DNA from 2 places in the Kitasatospora sp. NBC_00315 genome. Region 2 is predicted to be linked to the other one. Evidence: riboswitches for the same ligand, from Rfam matches in the RefSeq annotation. Region 2 holds a riboswitch; the other holds the start of a gene.
What was found. Region 2 has a riboswitch for glycine ahead of gcvP (aminomethyl-transferring glycine dehydrogenase). Riboswitches for the same ligand answer to the same signal wherever they lie in the genome.

Region 1 (9,776 bases), 1.8 Mb from region 2:
TGACTTCCTTCTCCTTGTTGCCGCGCACCGCGATGTTGGTCTTGAAGCCGTCCGGCTTGCCGCAGGCCGCCAGCTCCTCCTTGGCCTTCGCCAGGTCGGGCTTGCCCTTGGTGAAGCCGTACGGGTCGTAGTCGTCCGAGCCGAGGATGTTCGGCGGCAGCATCGAGCCGTAGGTCGAGCCGGCCGCCGAGCCGCCGCGGGCGGTCTGCAGCGCCGTGGTGTCGGCCGCGTACAGGACGGCCTTGCGGCAGTGCTCGTTGTCGAACGGCGCGACCTTCGGGACCACCGAGATGTAGCGGATGAAGCCGGTGTAGGCGTCGTCGGTGTTGGCCTTGAGCGCCGGGTCGGTGAGCACCTTGGCCTGGGCGGCCTGGGAGAGGCCGGTCTGGCTGAAGTCCATGTCGGCCGAGCCGTCCAGCAGGCGGGCGTCCATGTCGTCGGAGTTGGTGGTGATGGTCAGCTTGACGACGTCCGGCAGGGCCTTGCGGACGGTGTCGGTGGACTGGTCCCAGTTCTCGTTGCGGACCAGCTCGACGGCCTTGCCCGGGTCGATCGACTTGAACTTGTACGGGCCCGAGGAGACCGGCTTGTCACCGTACTTGGAGCCGGTGTCGAGCTTCTGCGGCACCGGGGAGGCGCTGCCCATCGCGAGCAGGTAGAGGAAGGACGAGTCCGGCTTGTCCAGCTTGAAGACGATGGTCGAGTCGTCCGGGGTCTGGACCGACTTGAGACCCAGCTTGTCGGGGTCGGTGTCGGTGTAGGGGCCCTTGTAACCCTGGCCCTGGTCGAGGGAGTTGATCAGGTAGGTCGGGCCGCCGCTGATGACGTCCTGGGCGAAGATGCGCTCGATGCCGTACTTGATGTCCTTCGAGGTGATCGGCGAGCCGTCCTCGAACTTCAGGCCGCTCTTGAGCTTGAAGGTGTAGGTCTTGCCGTCGGCGGCCATCTCCGGCTGGGCCGAGGCCAGGTCGGGGACCAGCTTGAGGCCGTCCTTGCCGGGCTTGGAGTCGTACGTCAGCAGCGTGCGGGCGTAGTAGCGCTGGAAGTTCCACACCGAGGCGTAGTAGGCGCGGCCCGGGTCCCAGGAGTCGGCGTCCGTGCTGGTCCACAGGTTGATGGTGCCGCCCTTCTTGTCCGAAGGGTTGAGCACCTTGCCGACCGCGGCGTTGAAGCCACCCGCACTGGAGCCCTTGCTGGCGTCGCTGCTGCCGCCGCCCTTGGTGCCGCCACAGGCGGACACGGTGAGCGCCAGCGTGGCCACCAGGGCTGCGGCGGCGAGCGTCCGGTTACGCGTCATGAGTACGGTTCCTCCTGATATGTGCGGGCCCGATCGGTCCGCCGAGGCGTGCTGTCCCCGGGTGCGGGGGTGGACTGGCTGGGGTTGAGCACGGGGTGCGCCGGACTGCTGGAGCCCTGCCGCCCGGGCCGGGCAGGATCACTCCGGCCCGGTCGCCCCTGGGGCTCAGTTGCCCTTGGGGGCTCAGTTGCCCTTGGGGGCTCAGTTGCCCTTGGGGGCTCAGTTGCCCTTGGGGTCGAGCGCGTCACGCAGGCCGTCACCGAAGAGGTTGAAGGCGAGCACCGTGACGAAGATGGCGAGGCCGGGGACGACCATGTAGGTCGGGTCGACCTGGTAGATCTTGGTGGCCTGCGAGAGCATCTGGCCCCAGGACGGCGTGGGCGGCTTGACCCCGGCGCCCAGGAAGCTGAGGGCCGCCTCGCTGAGGATGTTGGTCGGGATGATCAGCGTCGCGTAGACGAGGATCGGGGCGACCAGGTTGGGCAGCAGCTCGCGCAACAGGATGTGCACCGGACCGGCGCCGAGACTGCGGGCCGCGTCGACGAACTCCCGTTCGCGCAGCGACAGGGCCTGCCCGCGGACGATCCGGCCGATGTAGGGCCAGCCGAAGAAGCCGATCACCAGGATCAGGATCGCCATCCGGACCCCGCTGCCGCTCAGGCCGAGCAGGTTGTCCGGCATCACGGAGACCAGCGCGATGGAGAAGAGCAGCTGCGGGAAGGCCAGCAGGACGTCCATCACCCTGCTGATCGCCGCGTCCACCCAGCCGCCGAAGTAGCCGGCCGCGACGCCCATCAGGACCCCGATGACCACCGAGACGGCGGCCGCGGAGAAGGCCACCAGCAGGGAGATCTGGGCCCCGTAGAGGATCCGGCTGAAGACGTCCCGGCCGAAGGTGGGGTCGACGCCCAGCAGGTAGTCACCGCTGATACCGCCGAACGCGCCCTTGGGCAGGCCCAGATCGGGGTTGATCTGGTCCGGGTGCGGCTCGTCGACCGGGTGGCCGAAGAGCGAGCTGAGCACCGGTGCGAGCAACGCGGCGAGGATCAGCAGCACCACCACGATGCCGCCCGCGAGGGCGACCTTGTCGCGTTTGAGCCGGTCCCAGGCGATCCTGCCCGGGGAGCGGCCCTCGATCGTTCGGGCCGGTACCACGGCGCTCTGCGGTCCGGCGGTGGCCTGGCCGGCGGATCCGGTGGTGTCGATGGGTGTGGTCATGAGTCAGTTCGGTCCCCTCGCCGACGGTGGCCGGCCCACGGTGCCCTCTCACCCGGTGCCGCGGCCCGATCGGGCCACGGCTGCGTGAGTGGGCGGCGCTGCTGATGCGTTGCGTTGCGGTGCTGGGCAGTGCGGTGCGTGTGCAGCGTTGCGGCAGCGGTGCAGCGGTACGGCTCTGCAGCGGTGCGGTGGTGCGCCGGCCGCCGGTCGGCGGTACGGCGGTGCGGAAGTACAGCGGTGCGGAAGTACGGCGGAACGGAGGTGCTCAGGCGGCCCGTGCGGGATGCGCATCGCACGGAGCCCACGGTCGGTGAGCGCGTTCGCCCTTGTGGGGCCGTGCTGTGGACCGCATTGCGCAGAACTCTCTGTCATGCGGACGGGCTTGCGCCAGACCTGCCAACCGAAGGATGCCCAACTGTGATCTGTCGGCATGCACACCGGTTTCAGGCGCATAAGGTTCTTCACATAGCTGTTACATGCATGTCAAGATCATCGCCAAGAATGGCCGGTCGCCACACCGGAAAACGCCACGACCGGCCTGATTGGTCATCAGGCCGGTCGGTGATGGAGAGAGTTCCGGCGAAGGATCAGTGAAGATCTTTTCAGCGGCCGGGGTACCCCTGCCAGGGCTGCTGCGGCCAGCCCGGCTGCTGCTGGGCGCCGTAGGGGTACGAGGGCTGCGGCGGGTAGGGTGCGGCCGGGTAGGGCCCGACCGGCGGCCGGCCCGGGCCCGCGGCCTCCCGGTCGAAGAACGGGCGCGCGTTGGCCCGCATCCACATCGCCACCGGGTCGTACTCGTCCGCCATCGCCACCGTCGAGACCGCCAGGCCCTCGGGGGCCACCGCGATCGCCCGCTGCATCAGCGCCCGGACCGCCTCCACCGCGGGCGGCGAGGTGTCGTACAGCTCCAGGCCGATCGCCAGGTACGGCTCGCCGACCGCCGGGCGCACCCAGGCGCGGCGCAGTGCCCTGACCGCCCGGACCTCCATCGCCTGGTGCTCCAGCAGACCGTAGAACTGCGGCGCCTGGACCTGGGGTTCGCTCAGCTGGAGCGGCCCGGCCGGCAGCCGGTCCAGGCCGGCCGCGATCCGGCGCAGGTCGGCCCAGGGGATGCCGACCCCGCCACCCGGGGCGTGCGGGTTCAGCCACAGCCCCCAGCGGGTGCGGTACAGCGAGGCGGCGATCTCCTGGCCGGTGATCACCTCGTGCCCGCGGACCCAGCCACTCGCCGCGAGCTGCTCGGGCGAGGTGACGGCCGGCGCGTAGCCGTGCCCGGAGACGTCCATGTTCCCGTACTGGGCGTCGGGACTGCCCGGCGTACCGTGCCAGAGCAGCATCCAGACCTGGCCCTCGGCCAGGGCGCGCAGCAGGACCTCGTACGCCTCGAAGCGATCCGGCCCGACCTCGCGCAGTGCCCGCTCCAACGCGCCCGGGTCCGCGACGGGACGCGCGGCGGGGGGCGGACCCCAGGGCCCCGGCGCACCGGCGCCGGCCGCTCCCGCGCTCATCGGCGCACCCCCGCGCGCGCGTATGCGCGCACTGCCGTGCACGCCGCCGCCTTCGCCGTGCGCACCTCGCCGGCCGCCGCGCGAAGTGCGCACCGTCTGCCGGCGCGCTCGCCCCGCTCGCCCACTTCGAGCCCTCTTCCTGGTCTGCCGCCGCCACTGTGGCAGGGTTGTCCGTCCCGGGATGTCCGCAGGCAGCCTATGGGGCGCTGCGGACAGTCGCCATGCCGACGTGCCCCGGCCGGCCCGATCACATCCGTACGTGGAACGGCTGTACCCGGTTCAGCAGCCACTCGACCACCGGGTCGTCCACCAGGTCGAGCAGCACGAGGTGGACGCCCCCCGGCAGCGGAGCGGTTCCCAGCGCCCGCCCGAGCGCCTCGTTCACCGCCGCCGGGTCGGCCGGCCAGGCCGGGTCGAGCTGGACGCCGACGAACAGCACGGTCGGCTCCCCCTCCACGCTGGCCAGCGCCCGACGAGCCGTCAGCACACCGGGCAGAGAAGAGAGTTCGGCGCTCGCCGCGGCCAGGAAGCCGAACGGCTCCTCCTGCGGCGACGGTTCGCGCAGCGCCACCCGGCCACCGGCCGCGGCGTCCTCGCCGCCGTCCCAACGATCCTCGCGCGGCCCGCGCCGCAGCTCCGCCACCCCCGCCGGCGGCACCGGGATCCCCACCGGCGCGTGCGGGTTCACCGCGATGCCGAGCCCGAGCGGCATCCCCCGGGCGAACTCCCAGACCGGGGCGACCGCGAAGGCCAGCCCCGGGGCGTGCTGGAGGAACTGCTCCTGGGACGAGAACACCGGGACGTACGGCGCACCGGCCAGCTCGATGGTCGGCAGGTCCAGCGACTGCCCCTGCGGGTCCGCACCGGCCGGCAGCGGCACCCAGACCTGGCTGCGCGCCAGCACCTCGATCACCCTGGGCGTGGCACCCGGATCACCGAGCGCGGCGGTGAGCACCTGCTCCAACTCGTTCGCCGGCCAACTGCCGCCGGCCGGCGCCGCCTCCGCACTGCCCCACCCCTGCGTGTCCTCCACCGGGTACCCCATAAGCCCCTGTACCGCCCCATCTCTCGCCGCTGCCGCACAAGCCTATCGGCCCACACCGCCCCCGCACCGGCCACGCCGAGCCCTGCAGGGCCCCGCCCGACCCGCCCCCGGACCAGCCGAGCCCCCACCAGCCCGCGAGCGAGCCGAAGGGGCGCGCCGGTGCCGAAAGGGCCCCTCCAGCCCGCGAGCGAGCCGAAGGGGCGCGCCGGTGCCGAAAGGGAGAGAGCGAGGAAGGGAGCGAAGCGACCGCGGGAGCGACGACCGTCGGCGCCGGACCAAAGCGCCCCGGAGGCGAGCCGAGCCCAAGACAGGAACAGCCCCGGAGGCGAGCCGAGCCTGTGAGACACTGTCCGCGTCCTCGTGCGCGATTCGGCCGGGGCGCCCAACTCCATACAGGCCGCTCGAACCCGCGCGGGAGAGTCCGGAGCGCCAGCCCAGCTGGTGCGGCCGGCGCCGAAGGAGCAAGTCCTCCCCGGAATCTCTCAGGCACCCCTACCGCACGGGCGAGGCACATCTGGAAAGTGGCCACGGCCCTGCCGTGCGCCCACCCACGGTGCAAGCCGCCATGCTGTCCCCAGGGCAGCGCGCGGTGAAGCTCTCAGGTTGTGACGACAGATGGGGAGACCCAGCCGCCGCATGCCCGCGCGCAGGTCGAGCCCCACCGGGCCGGTCCGGCGTGTGCACACCTGAGTGCCAAGCCCAAGGAGTACAGGCCATGTCGTCCCCCCGTCTCACCGCGCTCGACGCGCTGCACCGCGCCCTCGGCGCCACCATGACCGACTTCGCCGGCTGGGACATGCCGCTGCGCTACGGCAGCGAGCGCGAGGAGCACCTCGCCGTCCGTACGAAGGCCGGGCTGTTCGACCTCTCGCACATGGGCGAGATCACCGTGACCGGCCCGCAGGCCGGCGAGCTGCTCGACCACGCGCTGGTCGGCTTCATCTCGGCGCTCGGCGTGCTGCGCGCCCGCTACACGATGATCTGCGCCGAGGACGGCGGCATCCTGGACGACCTGATCGTCTACCGCACCGCCGAGGACGAGTACCTCGTGGTGGCCAACGCCTCCAACGCCCAGCTGGTGCTGGACGAGCTGACCGCCCGCGCCGCCGGCTTCGACGCCGTGGTGCGCGACGACCGCGACGCGTACGCGCTCATCGCCGTCCAGGGCCCGGAGGCGAACGGCATCCTGGCCTCGGTCACCGACGCCGACCTGCCCGGCCTCAAGTACTACGCGCTGCTGCCCGCCACCGTGGCCGGCAAGCAGGTCTGGCTCGCGCGCACCGGTTACACCGGCGAGGACGGGTTCGAGATCTTCTCGGCCCCCGCCGACGCCGAGCACCTGTGGACGGCGCTGACCGAGGCGGGCCGGGAGGCCGGCCTGGTCCCCTGCGGCCTCTCCTGCCGCGACACGCTGCGCCTGGAGGCGGGCATGCCGCTGTACGGCCACGAGCTGAACACCGGCCTGACCCCGTTCGACGCGGGCCTGGGCCGGGTCGTGCGCTTCGACAAGACCACCAACGGCGGGGCGTTCGTCGGCCGTGAGGCGCTGGAGCGGGCGGCCGCCGAGGCCGGGGCCAACCCGCCGCGGGTGCTGGTCGGCCTGGTCTCCGAGGGCCGGCGCGTGCCGCGGGCCGAGTACGCCGTGGTGGACGCCGAGGGCGCCCCGATCGGCCTGATCACCTCGGGCGCGCCGTCCCCGACGCTGGGCCGGCCCATCGCGATCGCGTACGTGGACGCCGCGCACGCCACGCCGGGCAGCACCGTCGCGGTGGACGTGCGCGGCAAGCACGAGCCCGTCGAGGTCGTCGCCCTGCCGTTCTACAAGCGCGCCCGCTGAGCCGACGCCCGCACCGCGAGCCCCCTGCCCGACGTCCGCCCGTCGGACATTTCGGCCACCCGTTTTCCGCCGACCGCTTCCCATCCTGGAGAATGACGCCATGAGCAACCCCCAGCACCTGCAGTTCAGCAAGGAGCACGAGTGGCTGACCGCCGCCGAGGGCGGTGTCTCGACCATCGGCATCACCGCCCACGCGGCCGACGCCCTCGGTGACATCGTCTACGTGCAGCTGCCCGAGGTCGGCGACGCCGTCACCGCAGGTGAGACCTGTGGCGAGCTCGAATCCACCAAGTCGGTCAGCGACCTCTACTCCCCCGCCACCGGCGAGGTCACCGAGGTCAACCAGGCCGTCATCGACGAGCCGGCCCTGGTGAACTCCGCCCCCTTCGAGGGCGGCTGGCTGTTCAAGGTCCGGCTCGACGGCGAGCCGGCCGACCTGCTGAGCGCCGACGAGTACACCGCCCTCACCGGCGGCTGAGCCACCCCGACGGGGCGGCCGCAGCGAGGCGGCCGCCCCCGCCCGGTCCCTTGCCCGCTCCCGCCCGCCGCCAGGCCGCCTCCCCGGCCGATCCGTGGCGCGCGGCTGCCCCATGACGGGAAGATCCCACGATGACGGTTCTCAACCAGTCCCTGCACGCTCTCGACCCGGAGATCGCCGCCGCGGTCGACGCCGAGCTGCACCGCCAGCAGACCACCCTGGAAATGATCGCCTCCGAGAACTTCGCCCCGGTGGCGGTCATGGAGGCCCAGGGCTCGGTGCTGACCAACAAGTACGCCGAGGGCTACCCCGGCCGCCGGTACTACGGCGGCTGCGAGCACGTCGACGTGGCCGAGCAGATCGCCATCGACCGGGTGAAGGCCCTGTTCGGCGCCGAGCACGCCAACGTCCAGCCGCACTCGGGTGCGCAGGCCAACGCCGCCGCGATGTTCGCGCTGATCCAGCCGGGCGACACCATCCTGGGCCTGAGCCTGGCCCACGGCGGTCACCTGACCCACGGCATGAAGATCAACTTCTCCGGCAAGCTCTACAACGTGGCCGCGTACCACGTCGACGAGAAGACCAACCTGGTCGACATGGCCGAGGTCGAGCGCCTGGCCAAGGAGCACCAGCCCAAGCTGATCATCGCCGGCTGGTCCGCCTACCCGCGCCAGCTGGACTTCGCCGCCTTCCGCCGCATCGCGGACGAGGTCGGCGCCCTGCTGATGGTCGACATGGCGCACTTCGCCGGCCTGGTGGCCGCGGGCCTGCACCCCAACCCGGTGCCGTACGCGGACGTGGTGACCACCACCACCCACAAGACCCTCGGCGGCCCCCGCGGCGGCGTGATCCTCTCCAAGGCCGAGTACGCCAAGAAGATCAACTCCGCGGTCTTCCCCGGCCAGCAGGGTGGCCCGCTGGAGCACGTGATCGCCGCCAAGGCGGTCGCCTTCAAGGTCGCCGCCTCCGAGGAGTTCAAGGAGCGCCAGCAGCGCACCCTGGCCGGCGCCAAGATCCTCGCCGAGCGCCTGCTCAAGGACGACGCGACCGCGGCCGGTGTCTCCGTGCTCTCCGGCGGGACCGACGTCCACCTCGTCCTGGTGGACCTGCGCAACAGCGAGCTGGACGGCCAGCAGGCCGAGGACCGCCTGCACGAGGTCGGCATCACCGTCAACCGCAACGCCGTCCCGAACGACCCGCGCCCGCCGATGGTCACCTCCGGCCTGCGGATCGGCACCCCGGCGCTCGCCACCCGCGGCTTCCAGGCCGAGGACTTCAGCGAGGTGGCGGACGTCATCGCCGAGGCTCTGCTGCCCGCCTTCGACGCGACCAAGGCCGCCGCGCTGAAGGCCCGGGTCTCCGCCCTGGCCGCGAAGTACCCGCTGTACCCGAACCTGTAAGTCCTTCGGCAGTACTCGGCAGTACTCGGCAGTACACCGTGAGGCGGCCCACCCCCGCCGTCCTCCCGGATCCCCGGGGCACCGCGCACACTGGAACGTGGAGCGCGGTGCCCCGACCCATGCACCAGCTTGTCCTTCCACGAGACCAGACAAGGACGTCCCCCCGTGGCCATCAGCGTCTTCGACCTCTTCTCCGTCGGCATCGGTCCGTCGAGTTCCCACACCGTCGGCCCGATGCGGGCCGCGCGGATGTTCGCCCGCCGACTGAAGTCCGAGGGGTTGCTGGCCCAGACCGCCGCCGTCCGCGCCGAACTCTTCGGCTCGCTGGGCGCCACCGGCCACGGCCACGGCACCCCCAAGGCCGTCCTGCTCGGCCTGGAGGGCAACTCCCCGCGCACCGTGGACGTCGACCAGGCCGACCTGGACGTCGAGCGGATCAAGGCGACGAAGCAGCTGCGGCTGCTCGGCGACGACGTGGCCGACGCCCACCGGATCGCCTTCGACCCCGACACCCAGCTGATCCTGCACCGGCGCCGCTCGCTTCCGTACCACGCCAACGGGATGACCCTGGCCGCGTACGACGCCGACGGCGTGCCCGTACTGGAGAAGACGTACTACTCGGTCGGCGGAAGCCGGACGACACCGCGCTGCGCTACCCCTTCCGCACCGGCGAGGAGCTGCTGCGGCTCACCCGGGAGACCGGACTGTCGATCTCCGGCCTGATGCTGGAGAACGAGAAGGCCTGGCGCAGCGAGGCCGAGATCCGCACCGGGCTGCTGGAGATCTGGCGGGTGATGCAGGAGTGCGTCGCCGCCGGGATGTCCCGCGAGGGGATCCTGCCCGGCGGGCTCAAGGTCCGCCGCCGAGCCGCCTCGGGCGCCCGGGCGATGCGCGCGGAGGGCATCGGCCCGGCCAACGCGATGGAGTGGGTCACCCTCTACGCGATGGCCGTCAACGAGGAGAACGCCTCCGGGCAGCGGGTCGTCACCGCGC
Region 2 (9,776 bases):
AGCGACCTCGTGATGGGTCTGCTGCGGGAGTTGTCGCCCCTGGTGGAGCCGCTCAGTCTGGACGAGGCGTTCGTCGATCTGGAGGCGGGCCGCCACGGCCCGGCGCTCGCCGAGGCCGCCGACGGCGCCGAACTGGTGCTGGCCCTGGCGGAGGACCTGCGGGCGGACATCGAGCGCCGGACGGGGCTGACCGCCTCGGTGGGCGCGGCCGGCTCCAAACTGATGGCGAAGATCGCCTCGGAGGAGGCGAAACCGGACGGCCTGGTGCTGGTCACGCCGGGTCGGGAGCGCGCGGTGCTGGGCCCGATGCCGGTGCGTGCGCTGCCGGGGGTCGGTCCGGCCACCGAGCAGTCCCTGCGGCAGGCCGGGCTCAGCACGGTCGCCGATCTCGCCGAGGCCGGTGAGGCCGAGCTGATCCGCCTGCTGGGCCGCTCGCACGGTGCGGGTGTGCACCACATGGCCCTGGGGCTGGACGACCGGCCGGTGGTGCCGGACCGGGACGCCAAGTCGGTGTCGGTGGAGGACACCTTCGAGGTCGATCTCCTGGACCGCGACCGGATCATGCACGAGGTGCAGGTGCTGGCCGAGCGCTGCGTGCGGCGGTTGCACGCCGCCGAGCGCTCCGGGCGCACGGTCGTGCTCAAGGTGCGCAGGTTCGACTTCTCCACGCTGACCAGGTCGGAGACGCTCCGGGGCCCCACCGACGACGAGGCGGTGATCACGGAGACCGCCCGCAGACTGGCGGCGCAGGTGGACGTGACGGGTGGGGTCCGGCTGCTCGGCGTCGGCGTCTCCCAACTCGCCGACTACACGCAGGAGGATCTCTTCGCGCAGGCCGTGCGGGAGGCGGCGCGGGAGCGGGCGGCGGCGCGGGAGCGGGCGGAGGCCGAGCCGCCCGCGGAGCCGGTGGAGGGGGATGCGGCGCGGGAGCAGCCCGTGGAGCCGGTGCAGGCGGCGCCCGCCGCCCGGCGCTGGATGCCGGGGCAGGACGTCACGCACACGGAGTTCGGGCCGGGCTGGGTGCAGGGCAGCGGGGTCGGCCGGGTCACCGTGCGATTCGAGACGCCCTGGAGCGAGCGCGGCCGGGTGCGGACGTTCCTGGTGGAGGATCCGGCGCTGGAGCCCTCGGCGCCGCTGCCGTTGCGGCGGTGAAGGGGTAAGGGGGTGCGGCGGTGCTGGGGCGGTGCTGGGGCGGTGCTGGGGCGATGCGGTGCGGCGGTGCGGCGGTGCTGGGGCGGTGCGGTGCAGTGCGGCGCCGCTCCCGGATCGCGCCGGTGCGCGACGCGGCCCCGCCCGGAGGAGTCCGGGCGGGGCCGCGTGTCGGGCCGGGCCGTGGGGTGATCGCGATGCCCTCGTCGATCCCCGGTGGCCCCGCCCCCCGCACCCTGTCCCCAGGTGCGGGGGTGGACGCCTCGTCAGGCGTCGGTCTTCACCAGCTCGGGGCTGGAGGTCTGCTCCCCGGAGAGCTCGGTCGCCGGGGCGGCCGCCTTGATCCGGCGGATGAGGAACGGCACGGCGCCGGCGACGGCGCAGACGGCGGCGGCGGTCCAGAACGCGTGCTCGTAGGCGTTCAGCGTCGGCAGGGCGACGGGCAGCCGCGGGATGGTGTCACCGGTGAGGATGGCGGCCATCACGGCGGTGCCGATGGCGCCGCCGACGGTCCGCAGGACGGCGTTCATGCCGTTGGCGATGCCGCTCTGCTCCACCGGGACGGCGCCGTTGATGTAGGCCGGCATCGCGGAGAACGCGAGGCCGATGCCCAGGCCGAAGATGGCCGAGGCGGTGTAGATGTCCGCCTCGTGGCTGTGCCTGGTGGCCAGGTAGGCCATCGCGACGGCGCCGAGGACGCCGCCGAGGACCAGCGGCAGCCGCGGGCCGCGCCGGGCGATCAGCACCGCGCCGAGCGGGGCGGCGACCATGCTGCCGACGGCGGACGGGAGCAGCATCACACCGGCGTGCAGGACGGTCGCGGTGAAGCCGTAGTGGGTCAGCCGCGCGGGGGTCTGCGCGAAGTTGCTGATCACCATGAACGAGCCGTACATGCCGAACCCGATGAGCAGGCCGGCCAGGTTGGTGAAGGCGACCGCGGGGCGGGACATCATCGACATGTCGACCAGCGGGTGCTTGACCTTGACCTCGATGATCCCCCAGATCAGGGCGACCACGGCGGCGACGGCGAACAGGCCGAGGGTCTTGTTGGACGTCCAGCCCCAGCTGTTGCCCTGGCTGACCGCGACCAGCAGCGCGGAGAGCCAGCCGGCCAGGGTCAGCGCGCCCAGCGGGTCGGCGCCGCCCTCCTTGTCGACCACCGGGTCCTTCGGGACGCGCAGGGCGACCAGGGCGAACGCGATGAGGCCGAAGACCAGGCCCATCCAGAAGATGGACTTGTAGCTCCAGTGCTCCAGCAGCAGGCCGGTGGCCACCAGGCCGAGGCCGCTGCCGACGCCCATCGAGGCGCTGATACCGGCGACGCCGCCGGTGACCTTCTCCTTGGGCAGCTCGTCGCGGACGATGCTGATCGCCAGCGGGAGCACGCCACCGCCCGCACCCTGCAGTACGCGGGCCACGACCAGCCAGGTGAACGAGTGGGTGCTCACCGCGAGGACCGAACCGGCGACCAGGCCGGCCAGCGAGATCAGCAGCATCTGCTTGCGTCCGCGCAGGTCGCCGAAGCGGCCCAGCAGCGGGGTGAGGACGGCCGCGGAGAGCAGGTTGGCCGTCATCAGCCAGGTGATGTTGGAACCGGAGACGCCCAGTTCCTTGGCGAGCGAGGGCAGGATCGGGACGACCGCGGTCTGCACCACGCTGAACGACAGCATCGCCAGGATCAGGGCCGGGAGTACCCGGGAACTGCTCTGTCCGGCTGCCGCGGTGGTGGGCTGTGGTGCCTCACTCACGGTGCTTCCTCCAGGGTCTGCGCCTCAAGACGATGCTTCAGGCGAGGGAAAGTGAACCAGCTGGACAAAGATGCACCGAGATACTTAAGAGTGTCAAATATCGATCGGTGAAGCTTCGGCGGACGAGAGGACCCCGGGCCGCCCGGCCCGGGGTCCTCGTGTGCCGTGCCGGACGGTCAGCCCATCGAGCGCAGGGGCTCGGGGCGGCTCTGTCCGAGGTGCGGGGGAGTCACGGCCGTGGTCGCCGCGCCGGGCGCGGGGGAGGACGGCGCCCCCGAGGCCGGGCCGGCGGTCGTGGACGCCGGGGCCGCCGGGGCGGCGGTGCCCGACGCCCCCGGCGCACCGGGGGCGGCCTGGCCGGCGTTCGCGGAGTCGTCGTGGATCTCGACGTGCTCGCGGTGCAGCTCCTCACGGACCACGTGGTCGTCGGTGTACCGCTCGACGACCAGCCGCACCCGCTCGATCGGCACCAGGTACTTGCGCACCACCGGGCGCTCCTCGCGCAGCGTCACCTCCTCCACGGCCTCCGCGATCTCCTCCTGGGTCAGCGCGTCCCGCTCGCCCTCGGTGACCGGCACCCGCTCCACCCGGACCCGCTCGCGCACCACCGGCACGTGCCGCTCGACCGTCTCGCTCGTCACGTACTTGCGGAGCCTGGCGGTGTACGTCACCTGCCACTCGGTGCTGATGTCCAGCCGCTCCTCGTGGCAGGTGATCTCCACCGGCCCGTGCGGGGACGTGTCGGCGGCGCCCTGTCCGGCCGTGGTCTCGCCCGGCGACCGGGCGGGCTGTGCGGCGGCCGCCGGGACGGCCTCGCCCGGGACCGTCCTGCTCGCGGCGGCGGCGGACACCGGAGCGGCGGCGGCCGACACCGGTGCGGGTGCGGGTGCCTGCGCGGTGACGGGCCGGACGTTGCTCTCGACCTTCTCCAGCTTCTCGGCCCGCTCGCTCGCGACCGCGGCGGTGGCGACCGTCGCCGCCCCGGCCGCCGCGCCGCCGGCCGCCGCCGGGGCCACCGCGCCGAAGTCCAGATCGGCCGGTTCGTCGCCCGGCCCGTCGGCCCCGGCCGACCCGGAGCCGGACCGGTCGTCCACGGGCGTGTCCAGGCCGTAGTAGCGGTACAGCTGAAGTTCCTGGGCGGGGGAGAGGTGCTGCCCCACGCCGAAGTCCGGCGACTCCTTGACCAGCGACTTGTCGTACGGGACCCGCAACTCGTCACCGGAGAACTCGCTGGTCGTCAGCGGGACGAAGGCGTCCCGCCCGAAGATGCCCGTCCGGACGGCCGCCCACTCGGGCTGGCCGGTCGCGTCGTCCAGGTACACCTCGTCGACGGTGCCGATCTTGTCGCCGTTGCGGTCGACGGCCCGGTGCCCGATGAGGTCGCGGGGGTCGATGTCGGTTTGCACTCAGTTCCTCCAGTGCGATGCTCCTGCGGAACTCCCGCAGGAGTAGGGCTGGAGGGCTCTGCCCATCCGCCACTTCATACGAAAAGCCATGAACCGGACGGGTGCGAGCGGAGCGCGGCCGTTCGTGCCACCCGATCGGCCGTCCGGGGTGACCGAAATCGCGGGGTCCGCGGGCAGGGGCCCGTGTCGCGCCCGGCTCCCGCTGGTACCCTGGGCGCGACCGCCGAGCCCGCTCGGGAGAGTCCCCGGCCACACGAAACCCGTGGTGGGGGCGCCGAAGGAGCAACTCCTCCCCGGAATCTCTCAGGCATCCGTACCGTGTGGGATAGGTCACTCTGGAAAGCAGGGCAGGACCGCCGGCGAGGGAGCCGACGGCCACCACCCTCACCGACGGTGCAAGCCGACGGGGTGCCTTCGCGCCCCCGTGCGGGCGAAGCTCTCAGGTCCCGATGACAGAGGGGGAGGCCTGTTGGGTTCGTTCGCCAGGGCCGGCCCGCTGTCCGCAGCGGCCACGGCCGACCGGCGTACGCGCCCCCGCCGGTCCGTGACCAGGAGGCCTCGACCACCATGAACGCCCAGCCGAACGCGGGTCACCCGCGCAGCTCCGCCACCCTTGCCGAGCTCGAGCAGGCCAGTCCCTTCGAGAACCGCCACATCGGCCCCGACGTCGCGGCGCAGGAGAAGATGCTCGCCCAGGTGGGCTACGGCTCCCTCGACGAGTTGTCCGCCGCCGCCGTGCCCGAGGCGATCCGATCCATCGACGGCCTCGACCTGCCGGCGGGCCACAGCGAGGCCGAGGTGCTCGCCGAACTGCGCGTGCTGGCCGCCCGCAACCAGGTCCTCACGCCGATGATCGGCCTCGGTTACTACGGCACCTTCACCCCGCCGGTGATCCTGCGCAACGTCATGGAGAACCCGGCCTGGTACACGGCGTACACGCCCTACCAGCCGGAGATCTCGCAGGGCCGCCTGGAGGCTCTGCTCAACTTCCAGACCGTGGTCTCCGACCTGACGGGCCTGGCGACCTCCGGTTCCTCGCTGCTCGACGAGGGCACCGCCGCCGCCGAGGCGATGGCACTGGCCCGCCGGGTCACCAAGGTCAAGGGCGGCGTCTTCCTGGTCGACGCCGAGACGCTCCCGCAGACCGTCGCGGTCATCCGGACCCGTGCGGAGCCGACCGGCGTCGAGGTGGTCGTCGCCGACCTCGCCGAGGGCATCCCGGCCGAGATCGCCGAGCGCGGCGTCTTCGGCCTGCTGCTCCAGTACCCGGGCGCCTCCGGTGTCGTGCGCGACCTCGCGCCCGTGATCGAGCAGGCCCACGGCCTCGGCGCCGTCGTCGCCGTGGCCGCCGACCTGCTGGCGCTCACCCTGCTCAGGTCGCCCGGCTCGCTGGGCGCCGACATCGCCTGCGGCACCTCGCAGCGCTTCGGCGTCCCGATGGGCTTCGGCGGCCCGCACGCCGGCTACCTCTCGGTGCGCGCCGAGTACGCCCGTTCGCTGCCCGGCCGCCTGGTCGGGGTCTCGGTCGACGCGGACGGCAACCGCGCCTACCGGCTCGCGCTGCAGACCCGCGAGCAGCACATCCGCCGCGAGAAGGCCACCAGCAACATCTGCACCGCGCAGGTGCTGCTCGCCGTGATGGCCTCGATGTACGCGGTCTACCACGGCCCGGACGGTCTCGCGGACATCGCCCGCCGCACCCACCGCTACGCCGCCGCGCTCGCGGCCGGCCTGCGCGCCGGGGGCGTGGAGCTGCTGCACGGCGAGTTCTTCGACACCGTCACCGCCCGGGTGCCGGGCCGCGCCGCCTCGGTGGCCGCCGCCGCGCGCGACCACGGCATCAACGTGTACCAGGACGGCGAGGACCTGGTGTCGGTCTCCTGCGACGAGACCACCACCCGCGAGCACCTGGCCGGTGTCTGGGCCGCCTTCGGCGTGGCCGTGGGCCCGGTCGACGAGACGGCCGACGCGCTGCCGGCCGCGCTGCTGCGCGAGGACGACTACCTGACCCACCCGGTGTTCCACAGCCACCGCTCGGAGACCGCCATGCTGCGCTACCTGCGCCGGCTGTCGGACCGCGACTACGCGCTGGACCGGGGCATGATCCCGCTGGGTTCCTGCACCATGAAGCTCAACGCGACGACCGAGATGGAGGCGGTGACCTGGCCCGAGTTCGGCCAGCTGCACCCCTTCGCCCCGATCGAGCAGGCCCAGGGCTACCTCACCCTGATCCGCCAGCTGGAGCAGCAGCTGGTCGAGGTGACCGGCTACGACGCCGTCTCGATCCAGCCCAACGCCGGTTCGCAGGGCGAGCTGGCCGGCCTGCTGGCGGTCCGTGCGTACCACCACGCCAACGGCGACACCCAGCGTGACGTCTGCCTGATCCCGTCCTCCGCGCACGGCACCAACGCGGCCTCCGCCGTGATGGCCGGCATGCGGGTGGTCGTGGTCAAGACGCTGACCGACGGCGACGTGGACGTCGACGACCTGCGGGCCAAGATCGAGCAGCACCGTGAGCAGCTCGCCGTCCTGATGGTCACCTACCCCTCCACGCACGGCGTGTTCGAGGAGACCATCACCGACATCTGCGCGGCGGTGCACGAGGCCGGCGGCCAGGTGTACGTGGACGGCGCCAACCTCAACGCGCTGGTGGGCCTGGCCAAGCCGGGCAAGTTCGGCGCGGACGTCTCGCACCTGAACCTGCACAAGACCTTCTGCATCCCGCACGGCGGCGGCGGCCCGGGCGTCGGCCCGGTGGCGGTCCGCGCGCACCTGGCGCCGTACCTGCCCAACCACCCGCTGCAGAGCGAGGCGGGACCGGCCACCGGCGTCGGCCCGATCTCGGCCGCGCCCTGGGGCTCCGCGGCGATCCTGCCGATCTCCTGGGCGTACGTCCGGCTGATGGGCGGCGAGGGCCTGAAGCACGCGACCCAGGTCGCGGTCCTGAACGCCAACTACATCGCCAAGCGGCTCGCGCCGTACTACCCGGTGCTCTACACCGGCCCCGGCGGCCTGGTCGCGCACGAGTGCATCATCGACATCCGTCCGCTCACCAAGGAGACGGGCGTGAGCGTGGACGACATCGCCAAGCGCCTGGTCGACTACGGCTTCCACGCGCCGACCATGTCGTTCCCGGTGGCCGGCACGCTGATGATCGAGCCCACCGAGTCCGAGGACCTGCACGAGATCGACCGGTTCTGCGCCGCGATGATCGAGATCCGCGCGGAGATCGAGAAGGTCGGCTCGGGCGAGTGGGCGGCCGACGACAACCCGCTGCGGGGCGCCCCGCACACCGCCGCGACGATGGCCGGGGAGTGGACTCGCGGCTACTCCCGACAGGAGGCGGTCTTCCCGGCCGGGGTGAACCCGGCGGACAAGTACTGGCCGCCGGTCAGCCGGATCGACGGCGCGTACGGTGACCGGAACCTGGTCTGCTCCTGCCCGCCGATGGACGAGTACGGCGCCTGACGGCCACGGTCGACGGGTGGCGTGCCGACGGGCCATGAGCCCCCGGGCACGTCACCCGGACCCCGGACGGGTGGGCCCCGGCGGAACCGATCCGCCGGGGCCCACCCGTCCGTCGTGGCCCGGCTCCGGCCCCCGGAGCCGGGCGGGTGCTCAGGCCGCGACGGCCAGCGGGCGGCGCGGGGCGATCACCCTGCCGTCGGGCAGCAGCTCGCCGGTGTCCTCGAAGAGCAGGACGCCGTTGCAGAGCAGGCTCCAGCCCTGCTCCGGGTGGCAGGCCACCGTGGCGGCCGCCTCACGGTCCTCGGAGTCGGCCGACGGGCACTCAGGACTGTGCTGGCACATGGGTCGTACCCTCGCTTCGCTTGCGATCCTCCCCGTGATGCGGTTCCGTCGGATGACCGTCGGGAGCCGCCGCGGTAGTCGGATCCTGTCCCGCCGGCCCCAGGTGTGAACCGGCGAATCTGTGGGTAGGACAGGTGGCCCTTCCACGCTGGATCCCAGTGTCGGCGCCGGACGGCCTTCGCGCAGCAATTTGGTGACATGCGCCACAACTCGTGCCCAGAGATCACCCGTTCAGATGGCTTCCGGTGGAAATACCTGCCGATCGGGCCACTCCTGTGATGGCCCGATCGGACCAGGCGCAGTAGCCCGATCGGTGGTTTCCCGGTCCCGGCCGGAGCGCCGGCGGCCGGGTCAGGAGAGCCCGAGCACCAGGGAGCCGGTCGAGCCGGTCGGGGCGGATCCGGGCGAAGGCGCCAGCACCGCGAGCAGATCGGCGGCCGGGTAGGCGCGGTGCGCGGTGACCCCCAGGGGCGCCGGCGCCAGCGGGATGAGCAGATCGCCGGCCGGGTCGGCGTCGGGGCTGTGCAGCCACAGCGCGGTCGCGTAGTGGCCGGGGAAGGTCAGCAGCCGGGGCTGTCGGCGGGTGCGCGAGACCTGGGCGAGCTGCCAGGCCTGGCGCAGCGCCCGGACCGTCGAGTCCAGGTACGGACCGGCGGTGAAATGGGAGAAGGTGTGCCCCTCGACGCCCTGGACCACCTCGGCCGCGGCGGCCACCTGGCCGCCGTCCTTGATCAGGAACCGCCAGCCCGTACGCCGTGCGGCCGTGAGCCGGGGGCGTGGGCCCTCCAGAACGTGGACGGCGAGCGGATGTGCGGGCAGCAGTGTGCCGGCGGGGTGGCGCAGCGCCGCGGCGGCGGGCTGGCGCAGCGCGGTCGGCGAGTCGAGCGCGGCCAGGACGGCGCGCAGGGCGCTCGGCGGCGGCTGGGGAGTCTGCAATGTCATGGCGGGGTCGCCTCTCCGTGAGAGATCGGCGTGCGAGTGCGGCATACCGGCGTGGCGTGTCTGGTGTGACGGAAACCTGGGCCGTGTCCGGTTGGGCATGATCGCGGTGCGGGCGCGGCTGCCGCCGTCGGGGCTCCGGTGGCGTCGTCGACGCCGGAGCGGTGGCAGACCGGGCTTGAGCGCAGTGCGAATTCTACTCGAACAGGTGCGCAGGGTGACCTGTTTATCACGTTCGGTGGCGCCGGGCAAGTCGGCATTCGACTGAAAGGGCGTCAGTTTCCTTGCGGCGCAGTGGGTTCGGCCCCATCGGGTATCGATCTTCCGGATGGGCATGATGCTTGCACGGTCGGCCTAGGAGGAGGGGACCCATGGGCGAGAAGGTCGTGGCCACGCGTGCGGACCTGTCGGACCGGCAGATGTACCGGCGCAAGCTCCAGTCCTGTCTCGACGTCCTGGAGCGGATGCTCGGTGAGGGCCGGTTCGACCGGCCCAGGGCCGTGATGGGTCTGGAGATCGAACTCAACCTGGCCGACGAGCAGGGCCAGCCGGTGATGCGTAACGAGCAGGTGCTCAGTGCCATCGCCTCCAGCGACTTCCAGACCGAACTGGGACAGTTCAACATCGAGGTCAACATCGCCCCGCACCGGCTCGGCGGCCACGTCCTGGAGGAGCTGCGCGAGGAGATCGACACCGGGTTGCGCTACGCCGACCGCAAGGCGGC

Region 1: linked by a shared signal. The riboswitch ahead of gcvT (glycine cleavage system aminomethyltransferase GcvT) and the one ahead of gcvP (aminomethyl-transferring glycine dehydrogenase) in region 2 are both predicted to bind glycine.

What each region holds. Positions count from the first base shown of each region.
Region 1 is NZ_CP108025.1:2,991,944-3,001,719, forward strand. Features, by position in the region: gene OG823_RS11940 (ABC transporter substrate-binding protein) at 1-1,297, opposite strand, end outside; gene OG823_RS11945 (ABC transporter permease) at 1,517-2,515, opposite strand; gene OG823_RS11950 (enhanced serine sensitivity protein SseB C-terminal domain-containing protein) at 3,118-4,023, opposite strand; gene OG823_RS11955 (enhanced serine sensitivity protein SseB) at 4,271-5,068, opposite strand; glycine riboswitch at 5,471-5,576, shown strand; gene gcvT (glycine cleavage system aminomethyltransferase GcvT) at 5,784-6,905, shown strand; gene gcvH (glycine cleavage system protein GcvH) at 7,006-7,383, shown strand; gene glyA (serine hydroxymethyltransferase) at 7,515-8,783, shown strand; partial or broken gene OG823_RS11975 (L-serine ammonia-lyase) at 8,949-9,776, shown strand, end outside.
Region 2 is NZ_CP108025.1:1,202,905-1,212,680, reverse strand. Features, by position in the region: gene OG823_RS05100 (DNA polymerase IV) at 1-1,152, shown strand, start outside; gene OG823_RS05095 (MFS transporter) at 1,416-2,897, opposite strand; gene OG823_RS05090 (PRC and DUF2382 domain-containing protein) at 3,074-4,303, opposite strand; glycine riboswitch at 4,528-4,632, shown strand; gene gcvP (aminomethyl-transferring glycine dehydrogenase) at 4,871-7,771, shown strand; gene OG823_RS05080 (DUF5999 family protein) at 7,922-8,113, opposite strand; gene OG823_RS05075 (hypothetical protein) at 8,465-9,055, opposite strand; gene OG823_RS05070 (glutamate--cysteine ligase) at 9,424-9,776, shown strand, end outside.